3 regions of the Brevibacillus sp. AF8 genome follow, and region 1 is predicted to be linked to each of the others. Evidence: riboswitches for the same ligand, from Rfam matches in the RefSeq annotation. Region 1 holds a riboswitch; each other region holds the start of a gene.

Region 1 (4,218 bases):
CCGACTAGACCGACGACACCCACGATCTCTCCCTCGCGCACCTGCAGGTCGACTCCGTGTACTTTGCCGCCAGCTACACCTGACGCCTCAAAAATCGTTTCGCCAATCGGCACTTCGAGCTTCGGGAACTCCTCGTCAAAGCTTTTGCCCAGCATGTTCGCAATCACTTCGTCCATGTTGGTATTCACCGTGTCTGTGGTCATGACGTGCTGTCCATCGCGCATGATCGTGATCCGATCACAGATTTCAAAGATTTCCGGCAGGCGGTGGGAGATATAAATGATCCCGACTCCAGCTTTTTTCAACTGCGCAATGATTTGAAACAGCCGCTCGCTCTCCTTCGTGCTCAACGGCGCTGTCGGTTCATCGAAAATAACGTACTTCGCCTTTTGGACGGTCGCCCGTGCAATCAAAATCAATTGCTTTTCCGACAGCGTACATTCCTCGACGAGCATCCTCACCGGAATGGAAAAGCCGAAGTTTTTTAAAATCTGCTCCGTTTCGTTGTACAAGCTCTGCCAGTTGATCAGTCCTTTGGTTTTCGCCTGGACGAGCTGGTCCGCCAATATGTTTTCGGCGACGCTCAAATACGGGATCAAGGCGGTGTCCACTTCCTGATATACACATTGGATGCCCTGTGCTTTGGCATCCTGCGGCGAATTGATCGTCACAGCCTGTCCATCGATGGTGATCGTACCGCCATCTGCCTGATACGCTCCCGTGAGGATTTTCATCAGGGTACTCTTTCCCGCGCCATTGGCTCCGAGCAGTGCGTGAACCTCTCCTGCACGCACCTCAAAATTGACGGATCGCAGGGCAGGAACCCCAGAAAATTGCTTCGCCATCCCTTTCATCTGCAATGTGGACATGTTTCACACCTCCTGTTTACCTGCGTGTTCCCACCTCTATAAGGAAAAATCCCGTTGACGGTTACAGCTCAACGGGAAAAGCCAATTTGGTTCTTACTTGCCCCACTCTTTTACGTATTGGGACAGGTCGCCCATCGTTACTTTTTTATCCTTCGGCAGGTCCTCTTGTTTCACCAGCACTGGGGTTAGCTTCACGTTGTCTGGCACCTGCTCGCCTTTGATTTTTTGGAACACGGTTTGGGCATGGATGCGTCCGATATTGGATGGGTCTACTGCTGCCGTCGCTGCCCACGGAGAGTTTTCCGCCTGGATCATTTGCAGATCCTCATCGCTCAAATCGATGGAGTATACTTTGATTTCCGTACGGCCTGCTTGCTGGATGGCGCGTGTCGCCCCTTTGGCAAATTCATCCCATGCCGCCCATACCGCTGTGATGTCGCCTTTGTTCGGATACTTTTTCAAGATTGCTTCCATCTGCGTTTGTGTATCGAGAGCCGTATTGTTGGTAGCAGAACCGAATGCCGCAATCTCTTTCAAATCCGGATATTTCTTCTGGAAAGCTTCATAGGTCACTTGGCGCTTTTCCATAGGCGCAAAGCCAGCTACCCAAATCTTCACAATATTCCCTTTGCCGTTTGTATCTGCCGCCAGCTTCTCCAGGCTCAGCTCTGCCAACTTATTGTCATCCTGCGCCACAACTGGCACACCCGGAATGTTGATGTCTGTATCAAATAGAACGACCGGAATTTTTTTATCCACGGCCTTTTGCGTGCCCTGCTGCAACGCTTCCGCCGTACCATGATCAATCAGAATGCCGTCGAACTTTTGGTTCACAGCCGCATCGAGATTGGACGCCATTTTTGCCAGATCGGTATCTGCATTGAAAACGGTCAACTCGCCGCCGTTTTTCTCCACCTCTGTCTTCACGCCATTGATGTATTGTGCAGAAAACGTTCCTACGTTCTGACGCATGATCAATGCGATTCTCTTCGCCTTCTCTCCCGAAGCACCGCCGTTTGTGCTGCCGGTTCCCGTTGTTGCCCCGCTGCCGCATGCCGTCACAAGAACAGATGCTGCCAAAACAAGTGATGTGATCAGACCGAGTTTCTTTTTCATTGAGATGTTCCCCCTTTTTCTTTTTAAAACACATAACAAAATTAAAAATTTTGTTTCCCCTCATTCGATCGAAGCTTCTTTTGATTTCACTTTCAAAAAGGAAAAAAACTTCGTAGAAGAAGCGCATTTCCAGTCCAAGCGCCTCTGGGGCCCATCTCAGCGTAGGAAGAAATAGCGGCTTCACTTATGAAATCCTTCCTGAACCTTCTGCGTTTGAAGCGCTCCCGCTATTTCTTCCGAAGCGGACAGTCTTCACTCACAGCGGGGCGGAGGCCGAAGCGTAGACTGGAAATGCGCTTCTTCCCCACGACAGCTACGCAAAAAATCCTCTTTCACAGAGAAAGAGGACAAAAATCGACAAGATTCTCGCCTCTTATCTGTCAGGTATTCTACCTGTTGGAGTTAGCACCTTGGCTCGAAAGAACGCATTCTCTCGTGCTAGGTTGCCGGGCTTCATAGGGCCATTCCCTCAGCCTTCTCTTGATAAGAGTTGTTTCTATTTTCAAAACGTTTGTATAAGTATATACAGAATATAATCTGGCAATTACCTATCTGTCAACTAGGTTTACGAAACAATTTTCTTGATAAATATTCCAGTTTCTTCTGTAACATCAAGAGGGATTTTGTTGTGTCTTGTCGAATTATCGTAGATTGATACAAGCCTAGCAAATATTTGCGATGGGGATGCTACATGAGTCTATTAAAAGAAGTCATTCTTCAATGGTGTTTCGCCATTATCCCGTTTGTGTTTTTCAACATTTATTACCGTGACAAAATGAGGAACTACAGCCGTTCCTTTATTGTCATCACCAGCTCAGCCTGCATGTTTCTCGCGATGACCTTCGCCCCGAGTGTCACGAATGGCATGTTTTTTGATATCCGACATGTCATCATTCTTTTCGGACTGGTTTATGGCGGAGTCGAGATTGCCTTGCTCCTTCTGATTGAAGCCTTGGTTTATCGGTACTACCTCGGTGGCGAAGGAACATGGGTTGCCCTGCTGATCCTTACAGTCAATTTTGTCATATCACTCTTTTTGTATCGACACTACAAAGCCAGTTATCGGAAAACACTGTATCTTTTTATGACGAGTGCGATTTTTTCTACGGTTGCTTTAGGGACTACCTATTACTTTTTTCCCACCTATGTAACTCAACACCTCGTTTACTACACCATAGTGATTCCTATTCAAAACTTTTTCGGCCTCTGGTTATTAATGTCGCTTTTCAGCAAATGCGTTTCGGATAAGGAGCTGTTTATCCGCCACGCGCAAAACGAAAAAATCCAGACGATGAGTCATGTTGCTGCATCGCTTGCACATGAGGTTCGCAATCCGCTGACAGCAGTCAAAGGCTTCTTGAAATTAATACAGGAATGTCCGGAAAATTTGGTAAAAGTCGATCAATACATTCGGATCAGTCTCGATGAAATCCAACGGACAGAAGCCATTTTGACCGAGTACCTTGCGATTTCCAAGCCGCTCAAGGAACGGCATGAAATCATTAATGTCAGTGAGCATCTGCATGCCATCCGCGAAGTGATGCTCCCCTTTGCCAATATGCATAACGTGGAGCTTACGCTGCAAGACTTTGAGAGACCTGTGACGATCAAGGCCAATCCAGATGAGTTCAAGCAAGTGTTGGTGAATTTCATCAAAAATGCCATTGAGGCATGCTCAGATATTTCGGACGGAAAAGTCTCCCTGGACTTGCTCATCGAGCGAAACAAAGCCCTATTGGTCATCAAGGATAACGGTGTCGGCATGGATGCAGGACAGATCAGCCGCCTCGGAACGATTTACTTTTCTACGAAAACAACCGGGACCGGTCTTGGATTGACGTACTCCTATCATGTCATCCATGCAATTGGCGGAACGGTCAATGTATCAAGCAAACCGCGAGTAGGAACCAAATTCACCATTATGCTCCCGTATAAGGCACAGTGACTTCATGCAGCTTTTGCAGAGGGACTGTGCCTTTTTCCATTCGATCGATAATGATGCAAATGACGGTCGGTTGCCCTTCCCCTCACGCTTTACTATGCAATTTCCGGGAAGACATTACGCAAAACAAAACACCAGGAGTTTCCCCCTGGTGTCTCTCTTTATTGGAATGGTAGCCATTCTCCCGTAATGGCATCCACATCCCCGTTGCTTTTCAGTATCTCCGCCGAATAGACCAAGATCGGTTGCTCTTGAATCCTATTGTTTTCAAGCGGGAATAGATAACGGGGA
Region 2 (4,218 bases), on a different contig from region 1:
TGCGCAGGTAGAGTATGGCGTGGCTGTCTTCCAAGAAGCAAAAGTGCGAGCCGAGCGTAAAAGCGAATCTGTTTCCGTGGCGCTTCTCGAAGTTCTCGTGGGAAAATTAAACGAATAAGAGATGTTGTAAAGGGAGGAATGAACCATGTTATTGCGTTACTTTTTTGATGAGAAATTGGCCCATGCATCTTATCTGGTTGGCTGCCAAAAAACCGGGGAGGCGATTGTGATCGATCCTGCCCGTAATCTGGCTCCTTATTTTCAAGTCGCCAAAGAAGAGGGAGTTACCATTGTAGCCGCCACGGAAACCCACATACACGCTGATTTTGTATCTGGTGCCAGGGAATTGGGGGCAGTTCACCAAGCGAAGCTGTTTTTATCCAATGAGGGCGATGAAGACTGGAAATATCAATACTTGGAGGGTTTGAACCATCAGCTTGTCCACGATGGAGATCGTTTTTTTATCGGAAACTTGCTATTTGAAGTTATGCATACGCCTGGCCATACGCCTGAGAGCATCTCCTTCCTTTTGACTGACCATGGAGGGAATGCAGATCGCCCCATCGGGATCTTCACGGGAGATTTCGTCTTTGTCGGCGATATCGGCAGACCGGATTTGCTCGAAAAAGCGGCGGGAATGAAGGGTACGTCCGAGTCAGGTGCACGAGACATGTTCCAGTCCCTCCAAAAATTCAAGCAACTGCCGGATTATATGCAGGTATGGCCAGCTCATGGCGCAGGAAGTGCTTGCGGGAAAGCACTGGGGGCCGTGCCGTCTTCTACCGTCGGCTACGAAAAACTCTTTAACTGGGCGATGTCACACTCTAGTGAAGAGGAATTCGTTCAGGCACTCCTTGATGGACAACCAGAGCCGCCAACGTATTTTGCAGTGATGAAGCGCGTGAATAAGGAAGGCCCTGCTTTGCTCAAGGAACTCCCCGTTGTTCAAGAGTTCAACTCGCTTGAAGCGGTCAAGGAATCGGTGGAAAACGGACAGCTGATCGATACGCGTCCTTTTCAGAAATTTGCGAAGGGGCATCTGGCGGGAACTCTTCACATTCCTTTTAACAAGTCATTTGCCAACTGGGCGGGCTGGATTGTCGATTACAATCGCCCGGTTCACATTCTGGCCAACCCAGATGAGCTGGACGAGATTTTGCAAGCCCTGCATTCCGTAGGGATTGATCATGTCACAGGATATATCGACTGCGGCAAGTTAATAGAAAGGGAAGCGTCTTCGCTCGAGACAATCGAGGAGGTAACACCGCTGGAGATTGCAGATCGCGTGGAAAAAGGAGAGGTTCACGTAGTAGATGTTCGTAATTTGGCTGAGTGGAAGGAAGGACACATTCCGGATGCACAGCACATCATGCTCGGTACACTCGCCGTGCGGCTGGTTGAGATTCCTCGCGAGAAGCCACTTCTTGTACAGTGCCGTTCCGGTGCCCGATCCGCTATTGGCGCCAGCATTCTGAAAGCAAACGGATTCAAAGAAGTGATGAATTTGAGCGGCGGAATATTGAAATGGCAACGAGACGGCTTGGCAGTCGTAGAACTAGGATAAAACGAAGCGAGGAGTTGCAAGGGTGAGCCTATGACTATCGACCTCGTAATCACACTGTTTGTTATCGGTTTCGCGGGATCATTTATCTCTGGTCTCGTCGGGATCGGGGGCTCCATCATCAAGTATCCGATGCTTCTGTACATTCCGCCCGCCCTTGGATTCGTTGCTTACACAGCTCACCAAGTATCCGGAATAAGTGCCGTCCAAGTATTTTTTGCCACCCTGGCTGCTGTTTGGACTCTACGCAAAGATCAGCTTATCCATTACCAGCTCGTTGTGTACATGGGAAGTGCCATTATTGTAGGGAGCTTGCTTGGAGGATATGGAGGAAAATATCTTTCAGCAGATGCCATCAATATCGTCTACGCCATTCTGGCCACCATTGCTGTAATCTTGATGTTCCTGCCAAAAAAGCGAATGGACGAACGTGAACAGACGACCGAGATGATCTTTCATAAGCCAACAGCTGTATTATCCGCTTTGATTGTCGGAGGTGCCTCTGGAATTGTAGGGGCAGCTGGCGCTTTTATTTTGGTTCCCATCATGTTGATCATCCTTAGGATACCGATAAGAGTTGCGATTGCTTCCTCTCTTGCCATCACCTTCCTTTCTTCCATTGGATCGACCATAGGAAAATGGATGGCAGGGGATATATTGTTTTGGCCATCCGTGATCATGGTATTCGCCAGCATCTTGGCAGCGCCGCTCGGTACAAAGGTCAGCAAACGTTTGGACACCCGGATTCTCCAAACCATTCTAGCCTTGTTGATCCTAGCCACGACAATTAAGATTTGGGCCGACATTCTTGCATTTCCATAAATAATAAAGAAAAATAAAAGAATGTTCTATGAAATTACATTTCATAGAACATTCTTATCGAGAGTGGTGGAGGGACTGGCCCGATGAAACCCGGCAACCTTCGTAATCTACGGTGACAAGGAGCAGTTTGCATAAAGCAACTGCTCTTTGTTGAAACTCGTTTCCCAATTGATGAAAGTATCCTAAAATAAAGAAGAAAGGAGGATACTTTCAAACTGAAATCGGCAGAAAATTATCAGACTATACTGAACTTGAAGCGATCAAGAACGCTTTTCACAATCGATATCAATCCGTGAAGAAACTCACGAACGAAGGGGTATCAAACATATGACAAACACCATACATTCAATAGAATTCATCAAGCGCCGTCAAAAACTCGCGGAAAAAATGCCAGACCACAGCGCACTTGTCCTCTTTTCAGGGGTTGTCAAGACACGCAGCAATGACGATAAATATCTGTTTTCACCAAACCGCAACTTCTATTATCTAACGGGCATTTCGCGCAGCAACCTCATTCTCATGATCACAAAACGCGCTGGCATCGTAAACGAAACGCTATTTCTTCAGCGCCCAAATGAGCTGGAAGCGAAATGGACAGGGGCGGTCTTATCCGATCAAGAGGCGAAGGAGCAATCTGGTATTGAACACTTCGACTATCTCGATGAGTGGCTGGAGTCATTTGGAGTCTTTGTGAGGCGCTGCGAAGGCAAGTCCTCACTCTATCTTGACTTGTATCGCTATCAGTGGAGCGACGAGCTGACCCCTGCAGACAATTTTGCCGAAGACGCGCAGAAGAAATACCGGACCCTTCAAATTCACGATGCGGGCCCATGGCTGAAAGAACTGCGTATGTTGAAGAGTTCGGCCGAAATCGAAGAGATCAGACGTGCGATTACGATCACGGATGAAGCAATCCGGCGCATGTGGTCGTATGCACGTCCTGGAATCATGGAATATGAACTAGAGGCGCACTATGATTTCACGTTGAAGTCGCACGGTGTTCGCGAGCTTCCTTATTTACCCATTATTGCTAGTGGCGTCAATGCTACTATCTTGCACTATGAAGCGAATAATCAGCGTGCGGTAGATGGTGACTTGGTCCTCCTCGACCTCGGTGCAGCATCGAATTACTATGCGGCTGATATTTCGCGAACGTTTCCCGTAAATGGTCGCTTTACTGAACGACAGAAAGCGATCTATCAACTCGTGCTCGAAGCAGAAATCAAGACCATCGAAGCAGTGAAGCCTGGTGTCACACTTTCAGAACTCAATGATGTTACGAAACAGGTCCTGACAGATGGTCTGCTACGTCTCGGTCTCATCCAAGACAGCAGTGAGCTCTCCAAATACTACTATCATTCCGTGTCACATCACCTTGGACTGGATACGCACGATTTCTCAGATTACAATGTTGGCTTGCAGCCTGGTATGGTGATCACGATTGAACCAGGTCTGTACATAGAGGAAGAAGCCATTGGGATTCGGATTGAAGATAATGTGTTGGTAACAGCAGAGGGCTGCGAGATACTCTCGTCACAGATCCCGAAGGAAATCGAGGAAGTGGAAATGTTGATTGGGAAAAAGGAATAGCGAAAGCTTAGTGTAACCATAACAAGCTCTGTTATGGTTACTTGCATGTGAACATCTCCTTACAAAAACTAGTAAAACGACAAAGAAATGTCTAATACATCTTCCAAAAAAAACCATTTGATTGTAAAATAAAGTAAAACTAAAAGGGTGATCCAATATGGGGGGACTGCTAGGGACATTGCACCAGTCGCTGCGGTCAGAAATCGAACAACATCGGCGAGCGCGCGGTTATACATTAAGCAAAC
Region 3 (4,218 bases), on a different contig from region 1:
ACTGGCACCAGGTTCATGTTTTGTCCTTTATTGAAATCTTCCAGGTAAGGCTTGTGCTGGAAGAAGTTTGCGTCGAGTTGTTTTTCGTTCACTTGAACGTTAGGCTGTACGTAATCAGTGAACTCTTGGACTTCCAAGTTCACGCCTTGTTCTTTCAGTTTTGGTTGAATAAATTTCAAGATTGCTGCATGTGGAACGGGAGAAGCGCCTACCTTCAATGTTACTTCCTTTTGTCCGCCTTGTGCGCCGCCTTCAGCTGGAGCAGGTGCTGTTTCCGTTTTGCCTCCGCAAGCTGCCAAAGAAAATGCCAATACAGTAGAAAGTACAGATACGACTAGCTTTTTCATGAATGATTTCCCCCTTGCATGTATTTCATCTTATTTTTTGAAAATCTATATGGAAAGATCCTATTTGCGGCTGAATTTCAGAACCAGACGGTCCCCCAGCGATTGTAAGATCTGTACCATCACCAGCAAAATAACAACAGTCACAATCATGACATCGGTTTGGAAACGCTGATAACCGTATCGGATCGCCAAGTCACCCAAACCACCGCCGCCAATTACCCCAGACATTGCCGTGTAGGAGACCAGTGTTACCGTCGTGATCGTAATACCTGCGATCAGACCTGACCTAGACTCTGGCAAAAGGACATTCCAGACGATCTGCCAATTGGAAGCACCCATAGATTGTGCGGCCTCGATCACGCCTTTATCAATCTCACGCAGAGAGGTTTCCACCAAACGTGCGAAAAATGGAGCGGCCCCAAACACGAGCGGCGGAATGGCACCCAGTACACCGAGTGAGGTTCCTACGAGCATTTTCGTCACAGGAATCAGCAAGATCATCAAAATGATAAATGGTACCGAGCGCAATACGTTGACAACGAATGATGCGATCGTATAAAAAGTGCGGTTTTGCAAAAGCTGTCCGCGAGAAGTCAAAAACAGAATGATGCCCAACGGCAAACCAATCAGGACGGTAAACAGGGTGGAAAAGCCAAGCATCGTGAGCGTGTCCATCGTACCTTCGCCGATTTCAGCCCAATCCACATTTTCGAATGTCCAGTCCATTTATATCACCTCTACTTCCAAGCCACGTTGGCGCAGCGTCTCGATGGTCTTTTGATTCTGTGCGACATCGCCTTCCAGCTCGATCACCAACTGACCATACGGCGTATCTTTCATGCGGGAGATTGTTCCCTGCAAAATACTGAACACTGTACCGGTCTCTTGCATCGTTTGGAACAGGATCGGCTGGTACGTTTTTTCTCCGAGGAAGGTGACACGAGCAATCGTGCGGTTCCCCGAGGCTTTTTCGTGCTCGACTGCTTCGCGCAGCTCTGTAGAATCTGCTACTTGTTCCACGAATTCTTGTGTCGTTGGATGCTTCGGACGAAGGAATACATCCAGTACGTTACCCGACTCGACGATCTTTCCTCCATCAATCACGCCGACACGATCACAAATAGAGCGAATGACGTGCATCTCGTGAGTAATCAACACTATGGTCAAGCCCAGCTTGCGGTTAATGTCCAAGAGCAGTCCCAGAATGGAGTTCGTCGTCTGCGGATCGAGAGCCGATGTAGCTTCGTCGCAGAGCAGCACTTTTGGATCATTCGCGAGCGCACGGGCGATCCCGACACGTTGCTTCTGTCCGCCAGACAGCTGGGACGGATATTTGTCCTTATGTGCCTCCAAGCCCACCAGCTTCAGCAGTTCGTTTACTTTCTTATCAATCTCTGCCTTTGGACGCTTTGCCAGCTTGAGCGGAAAAGCGACATTTTCGCCGACTGTCGAAGAAGACAGCAAGTTGAAGTGCTGAAAAATCATGCCGATTGAGCGGCGCTTTTCTTGCAGCTTCCCTTCATCCAGCTTTGTCAAATCGACGCCGTCCACAATAACTTCCCCTGAAGTTGGGCGCTCTAGCAAATTGATGCATCGGATCAATGTACTTTTCCCGGCACCCGAATGTCCAATGATCCCGTAAATTTCGCCTTGCTCTATGGAAAGGTCGATCCCCGTTAACGCTGGGATGGTTTTACCTTGAACTTGATAGCTTTTATGCAAATGACGCAGTTGGATCAACGCATCCACCTCCCGACCATAATCTTGATAAAAATATGAAAACCCCTTTTTCATAAACGAAAAAGGGGCTGCAACGCAATGTATACGTTCGCATCCACCCTTCTCATCTACACAAGATCCAAACAATCCTGTAGGAATTGGCACCGCGACGTTCATTCGAAAATGAACCGGCTGCCGGGCTTCATAGGGCCTGTCCCTCCGCCTCTCTTGATAAGAAAGATATCTACGTATATTATGTTCGTTTTTTCTATTTCTTGATGATACAAAACGGATTATATCCTTTTTGAAAATATCACGTCAATAGTAATAGCAGGAAAAAGTTTTTTAATCCATGACGCCGTTGCGTATTATGGTCGACTTTACGTGAAAGTGAAATGTCGCATCTTTGAACATCTTTCTCCATTCGGCCTGCGTCATATTTGCCTTCCCTCTTCTATTTGAACGATACACGATCCCGAACCCAGCTGGATCGACATTGAGGTCCTGCAATTTGTGGACTACTTTCTGCAGTTCTTTTCCGAGCTCTTCTTCCAGTGCATGTTCCATGATTTTCATCAACCTTGCATTCTCTAGCTTCAGCGGGAGGGTTAATTCCAAAATCCGCGCATTTAATCGGATGTAAATATCAAAGATCGGGGGAGATACTTGGGTCAGCTCGATTTTTGAATGGCTGGAAATCGTATCAAAGACAAGCTGCACACGATCATTTTTACTTCCGTGATTCTTGTGCACCTCGCCAAAAATATGAGCAGGGACAGAAGTATCGTAGCTCCCAATCCTGAATTTCCCATGCATGAGCTTGATTAAAAAGGCTTCCTTTGGTGTGATCCACCCTACATAACGGTCCCCTTGAAATAATGCGATACCCTTGATTTGCAGCTCATTTCCCTTTTTTGCAATAAACGGCATGATCGGGTCGATTCCTTTGTCATAATAAGCTCGAAAAAACTCATGCATGGTGGAAGACGGAATTTTTTCCCCTTCAATATTTTGCTCAATCATACGGTATAGATAGATTCCGATATTCCCTGCTTCAGAATAGGGATACGTTAACATATCATATGTTTCGCCTTCGAATAGGCAAAGATAAACCCTGCTGGAAATAGAGGAATCCCGATACAACGTGTCAATGATACTGCCAAGTCCACGTTTCGCCAATTTTTCACTGTAGAGTGCGACACGAATTTGCCCACCCAATACTCTTTTATCTGATTGTAAATTGATCCGATCCCGAATTCCCTTGCTGGTTTCACCGGTGGCTGAAAAAACTTGTATCTTTTCTTTCGCCTCCGGATTAATGGAGGGCATGATTGCTGTCCCCCGAATGTTTCCATCCTTTAACAGATCATAGCCGACAGACGTGGCAAGTCCTGTCTCATCAAAAATTTGCCGATCTGAACAGCCTGCCAGAACAAGGACACATGAACACCACAAGGCAAAAAGACGCTTGGGCAGCATCAGGCACTCTCTCCTTTGCTGGTTGGTTTCGCCCTTTGCTTTCGTTGCTTCAGCCAGACCATCAGATACAAAAAATAGGGGTACACGTATATAATGTACAGGGTTATATGCGAGTAAATATTCGTGATCCGACTCATCTCCTGCCTGGAAAGCAGCGACAAGGAGGCTACATAAATCACGGGTATAATCCAATACAATGAATGACGTAGATTGAATCCGAACAAGCGCTTGAGACCTCGGGCAGAAGCCCACAAATACAGCATGATATTCGGCAAGATCACGAGAAGCCATAACGAAATGACAACCAGCTCAAACCTTTCCAGAATAGGGAGGTACACCATCTTTTGCATATTGAGTGTCGCCCAGATCGTTCTCATGAGCTGACCCTGACTAAAAAAGACCAGCGCCACAATCATGACTAGCAAATAGATCAGATACGTCACCAGCACCCCCAACTGTACACTTTTTGGTACCCTCTCTTTATTTTGTACATATGGATAGGCAACGTAGAGGATCTCAAAGCCGGCACTGGTCAAAGACATGGCAATCATTCCATTGAAAAGGTTCTCCAGGCTGGTGTCCATGACGGGAAACAAATATTCCCACCTGGCAAATTTCAAGGGGAAATATAACTCAAATATCATCCATATCGTGACCATAAAGGAGAACAATG

What was found. A riboswitch is a leader RNA that binds a small molecule or an ion and turns the genes downstream of it on or off. The one in region 1 is predicted to bind S-adenosylmethionine.
Region 2: it holds a riboswitch for S-adenosylmethionine, as region 1 does, so the genes downstream of both, KB186_RS00540 (aminopeptidase P N-terminal domain-containing protein) here and KB186_RS26530 (sugar ABC transporter substrate-binding protein) in region 1, are expected to answer to the same signal.
Region 3: it holds a riboswitch for S-adenosylmethionine, as region 1 does, so the genes downstream of both, KB186_RS19160 (methionine ABC transporter ATP-binding protein) here and KB186_RS26530 (sugar ABC transporter substrate-binding protein) in region 1, are expected to answer to the same signal.

The regions. Positions count from the first base shown of each region.
Region 1 is NZ_JAGQDN010000031.1:16,621-20,838, reverse strand. It holds gene KB186_RS26535 (sugar ABC transporter ATP-binding protein) at 1-869, opposite strand, end outside; gene KB186_RS26530 (sugar ABC transporter substrate-binding protein) at 963-1,985, opposite strand; SAM riboswitch class I at 2,356-2,475, opposite strand; gene KB186_RS26525 (ATP-binding protein) at 2,677-3,930, shown strand; gene KB186_RS26520 (hypothetical protein) at 4,089-4,218, opposite strand, start outside.
Region 2 is NZ_JAGQDN010000001.1:147,796-152,013, forward strand. It holds gene KB186_RS28220 (hypothetical protein) at 1-118, shown strand, start outside; gene KB186_RS00530 (MBL fold metallo-hydrolase) at 146-1,564, shown strand; gene KB186_RS00535 (sulfite exporter TauE/SafE family protein) at 1,595-2,383, shown strand; SAM riboswitch class I at 2,435-2,561, shown strand; gene KB186_RS00540 (aminopeptidase P N-terminal domain-containing protein) at 2,711-3,973, shown strand; gene KB186_RS00545 (helix-turn-helix domain-containing protein) at 4,131-4,218, shown strand, end outside.
Region 3 is NZ_JAGQDN010000015.1:127,713-131,930, reverse strand. It holds gene KB186_RS19170 (MetQ/NlpA family ABC transporter substrate-binding protein) at 1-347, opposite strand, end outside; gene KB186_RS19165 (methionine ABC transporter permease) at 408-1,073, opposite strand; gene KB186_RS19160 (methionine ABC transporter ATP-binding protein) at 1,074-2,087, opposite strand; SAM riboswitch class I at 2,188-2,304, opposite strand; gene KB186_RS19155 (Ger(x)C family spore germination protein) at 2,412-3,545, opposite strand; gene KB186_RS19150 (GerAB/ArcD/ProY family transporter) at 3,545-4,218, opposite strand, start outside.